2 regions of the Nonomuraea sp. N2-4H genome follow, and region 2 is predicted to be linked to the other one. Evidence: riboswitches for the same ligand, from Rfam matches in the RefSeq annotation. Region 2 holds a riboswitch; the other holds the start of a gene.
What was found. Region 2 has a riboswitch for S-adenosylmethionine ahead of WBK31_RS37215 (aminotransferase class V-fold PLP-dependent enzyme). Riboswitches for the same ligand answer to the same signal wherever they lie in the genome.
Positions count from the first base shown of each region.

Region 1 (2,385 bases), 330 kb from region 2:
TCCTGATTGATCAGACAGTCGCGCGGAACGCGTCGAGGGAGGGCCGGATCACGGCCGTGGGTACGGCGTCGTCGCTGATCGCGTCGAGCGTCTTGAGCCCGTCACCGGTGTTGAGCACCACGGTCAGGGCCTCGGGGTCGAGCACGCCGTTCTCGGTGAGCTTCTTCAGCACGCCCACCGTGACGCCGCCCGCGGTCTCGGCGAAGACGCCCTCCGTCGAGGCCAGCAGCTTGATGGCGGCCACGATCTCCTCGTCGGTGACGTCCTCGACGGCCCCGCCGGTGCGCCGGGCGATGTCCAGCACGTACGGCCCGTCGGCCGGGTTGCCGATGGCCAGCGACTTGGCGATGGTGTCGGGCTTGACCGGCCGCACGACGTCGTGGCCCGCCTTGAACGCGGTGGACACCGGCGAGCACCCGGCCGCCTGCGCGCCGAAGATCTTGTACGGCGTGTCCTCGACGAGCCCCAGCTTGATGAGCTCCTGGAAGCCCTTGTCGATCTTCGTGAGCTGGGAGCCGGAGGCGATGGGGATGATGATCTGCTCGGGCAGCCGCCAGCCGAGCTGCTCGGCGATCTCGTACGCGAGCGTCTTGGAGCCCTCCGCGTAGTAGGGCCGCAGGTTGACGTTGACGAAGCCCCACTTGTCGCCGAGCGGGTCGCCGATGAGCTCCGAGCAGAACCGGTTGACGTCGTCGTACGTGCCCTCGATGCCGATGAGCTTGCCGCCGAAGACCCGCGCCATGGCGATTTTCGCCTGCTCCAGGTTGGCCGGGATGAACACGCACGCCTCCAGCCCGGCGCGCGCCGCGGCGGCGGTGACCGCGCCCGCGAGGTTGCCGGTGGAGGAGCAGGAAAGGGTGTGGAATCCGAAGTTCCTGGCCGCTTCCACGGCCATGGCGACGACCCGGTCTTTGAACGAGTGGGTGGGGTTGCCCGAGTCGTCCTTCACGTAAAGGGACTTGATTCCGAGCGTTCGACCGAGGTTTCCGGCCTTGACCAATTTCGTCCAGCCGGGGTTCATATTCGGCTTTTCGGTCACGTCGGCCGGCACCGGAAGCAGCGCCCGGTAACGCCAGATGTTGGCGGGACCCGATTCGATCTGTTCGCGGGTCACTTCGCCGAAGTCGTAGGCCGCCTCAAGCGGCCCGAAACACTCCAGACAGGCGAAGCTGGGACCCAGCGGGTAACGAGCGCCGCACTCGCGGCAGGACAGACCGACGGCAGGACCAAAGTCAAGCGACATGAAGCGAGGCCTTCCCTCATCTTCGCCCGCGGCCACCTTGACCGCGAACCGGAATTGGCACCTTGTCCCGGTCGGCCTCGCCAGGTCGCGAGTCTCGAAAGCCGGGAGGGTTGCCGGGGCTTCACAGGGCCGGTCCCTCCACCCCTCTGGATGAGCTGTATGAAGTTGTTGAATTGGACTCTACCCGCTGAAGTGGACGAAATTACCACCCGTCTCAAGATGTGAGACGGGTGGTCTCATCGGTAGTCCTCTCCCAGCACGCTCTGCACGTATTTGCGGGCCTGGTGGATGCGGGACTTCGCGGTGCCCAGCGGGATGCCGAGCTGCTCGGCCACCTCGTTGTAATCGAGCTGGACGATGTCGCGCAGCACCAGCGCCTGCGCGAGATCGGGCTTGTCGGCCTCCAGCGCCTCCATGGCGTCGAGCAGGTCGAGCCGCGAGCCCGCGATCACGCTGACCCGCCGCACGTCGGGCTTCTGCACGGGCAGCTCGTCCGAGCTCTGCTCGGCCGCCCGACGCTTGAGCGACCGGTACGTCGTGCGGGCGCAGTTGGCCGTCACGATGTGCAGCCACGTACTGAACCTGGCCCGCCCCTCGAAACGGCTGATATTGCGCGCGACGGCCAGCAACGTATCTTGCGAGGCCTCCTCCGCGTCCTGGTGATAAGGCAGGATTCGGGCGCAATGCCGCATCACATCGGGCTCTATCCGCGCCAGGAGCTCACCGAGTGCGCGATGGTCTCCGGCGGCGGCTGAGCGAGCGAGTTCCTCGGTTAGCTCATCAAGCGCCATAGCTGGGATCCTATGATCGAAAGGAGCCTGGATGAACAGCGTGCTGTTGGCCTCCAACAGGGGGCCGGTCTCCTTCACCGTCTCCGACGACGGCGAACTCACCATGAAGCGCGGCGGAGGCGGTCTCGTCTCCGGGCTGTCGGGCGTGGCCAAGGGCGACGGCGTGCTGTGGGTCTGCGCCGCGCTGTCCGACGGCGACCGCAGCGCCGTACGCCTGGCCGGCGGCGGCCGCATCGACCACGCCGGCTACGACACGGGCCCGATGCGCATGCTGGACATCGCGCCCGCCACCTTCCACCGCGCCTACAACGCGGTGGCCAACTCGACCCTGTGGTTCGTCAACCATCTGCT
Region 1 covers NZ_CP147987.1:8,364,543-8,366,927, reverse strand. Annotated here, with positions in the region: gene thrC (threonine synthase) at 11-1,243, opposite strand; SAM riboswitch class I at 1,257-1,400, opposite strand; gene WBK31_RS38785 (RNA polymerase sigma factor) at 1,480-2,034, opposite strand; gene WBK31_RS38780 (trehalose-6-phosphate synthase) at 2,066-2,385, shown strand, end outside.
Region 1: linked by a shared signal. The riboswitch ahead of thrC (threonine synthase) and the one ahead of WBK31_RS37215 (aminotransferase class V-fold PLP-dependent enzyme) in region 2 are both predicted to bind S-adenosylmethionine.

Region 2 (2,385 bases):
GAGCCGCGCTTCCGGTCTGCGCGTCTGCGGGCTCACGTCCGGAATGAGCGCCCGAGAACCCCGCGCACGGTCAGCGGGAGACCAGGTCGCGCAGGGCCGACACGAGCCGGTCCACGTGCTCCTGCGTGGTGCCGATGCCGATCGAGGCCCGTACGGCGGAGGCGGTGCCGTCCTCGCAGCCCCCGTCGGAGGCGCCCAGCAGGTGGCGGACGAACGGGTGCGCGCAGAACTTCCCGTCGCGCACCCCGATGCCGTACTCGCCGGACAGCACCTCGGCCACCTCCCGCGCCGAGTAGCCGTCCACGGTGAACGACACGATGCCGACCCGGGGGTGGTCGGGGCCCCACAGCGACAGCTCGCGCACCCCGTCGATCGAGGCCAGCCCGGCGCGCAGCCGGGCGAGCAGCCGCTCCTCCTCGCGGACCAGCTCCGTCCAGCCGGTCGCGGTCAGCGCGTCGCAGGCCGCGGCCAGCGCGATGGCGCCCAGCACGTTGGGGGTGCCGGCCTCGTGGCGCGGCTCGGGGTCGTCGTGCCACTCGACGCTCTCGCCGACCGAGCGCACCGCGCCGCCGCCCTTCAGGTACGGCTCGCCAGCGGCCAGCCAGTCCCGCCGCCCGACCAGCGCGCCCGCGCCGAACGGCGCGTACAGCTTGTGGCCTGAGAAGGCGATGTAGTCGAGGTCGAGCGCGGTGAGGTTGAGCTTCCTGTGCGGTACGTACTGCGCCGCGTCCACGAAGATCCGCGCGCCGTGCCGGTGCGCGATGTGGGCCAGGGCCGCGATGGGCCACAGCTCGCCGGTGACGTTGGATGCGGCGGTGACGACGAGCAGCTTGGGCCCGTCGATGGCGGCCAGCGTCTCGTCGGCGGCGCGGACCGCCTCGCCGGGGAAGGCGGGCGGCGCCAGCCGGACGGCGTTCGGCCAGGGCAGGAGCGAGGCGTGGTGCTCGGTGTCGAAGACGACCGTGGTGCAGCCCTCGGGCAGGCAGCCGGCCAGCAGGTTCGTGGCGTCGGTGGTGTTGCGGGTGAAGATCACCGCGTCGTCGGGGCGGGCGCCGACGAAGGCGCGTACGGTGTGGCGGGCCTGCTCGTAGCGGGCGGTGGTGAGCTGCGATGCGTAGCCCGCGCCGCGGTGGACGCTGGAGTAAGCCGGAAGCGCGGCGGTGACGGCGGCGCTGACCGGCTCGAGACAGGGGGCGCTGGCGGCGTAGTCGAGGTTGGCGTATCCGACCAGGCGGCCGCCCTTGACCGGCACCTCGAGGTCGGCGCCCAGGACGGCGGGGATCGGCCGGCGCTGCTGCGTGGCGGTGGCGGAGCTCTCCTCAGCGGTGGCGGCGCGGCCGGAGTTGAAGATCGTCAGAGTGGACACGGCAAACCTCCTTCGGGACCATCGGGCCCCTGGAAGCAGCCACGGAGCCCGCGCTTGCCCGCCACACCTCGTGACGGACCAGGTCTTCACCCGGGGCACCCCGCCGCGGACGCGAGGGTTGCCGGCCAGCTAGCCGGGGCTTGACGCTGGCGCTCATGACCTACGGGCTGAACTATAACCGACAGCCCGGCAGGAATCGCAAGGGCGAACTTATGTGACCTCCGACTCGTTGCTACCGGATATCCGACAGCACCCGAGTCATGGAGGTACCCGATGCTCGACTGGGTGGCCGACCCGCAGATCTGGATCGGCTTCTTAACCTTGGTCGCCCTGGAGATCGTGCTGGGGATCGACAACATCATCTTCATCTCCATCCTCGCCGGGAAGCTGCCGCCCGAGCGGCGCGACCGCGCCCGGGTGCTCGGCCTCAGCGCGGCCCTGGTGAGCCGGTTGCTCCTGCTGCTCGGCCTGTCGTGGGTGGTGCGGCTCACCGATCCGCTGTTCGCCGTCTTCGGCCATGAGATCTCCGGACGCGACCTGATCCTGCTGCTCGGTGGCCTGTTCCTGCTCGGCAAGAGCGTCACCGAGATCCACCACAACATGGAGGCACCGCACGAGGAGGAGGGCGGCAAGAAGGTCGCGGCCACCTCGTTCGCCTCCGTGATCCTGCAGATCATGGTGCTGGACATCGTCTTCTCGCTCGACTCGGTGATCACTGCGGTCGGCATGGTCGACGAGCTGGGCGTGATGATCGCGGCCGTCATCGTGGCGGTGGCCGTGATGCTCTTCGCGTCCGGGCCGATCAGCCGGTTCGTCGACAGCCACCCCACGATCAAGATGCTGGCGCTGGCGTTCCTGGTGCTCATCGGCGTGATGCTCGTCGCCGAGGGTCTCGACCAGCACATCCCGAAGGGTTACATCTACTTCGCGATGGCGTTCTCTGTCGTGGTGGAGCTGCTCAACATCCGGGTACGGAGCAGGCACGCGAAGAAGGAGCAGGTCACTCCTAAGATGAAATA
Region 2 covers NZ_CP147987.1:8,031,331-8,033,715, forward strand. Annotated here, with positions in the region: gene WBK31_RS37215 (aminotransferase class V-fold PLP-dependent enzyme) at 71-1,366, opposite strand; SAM riboswitch class IV at 1,412-1,527, opposite strand; gene WBK31_RS37220 (TerC family protein) at 1,640-2,385, shown strand, end outside.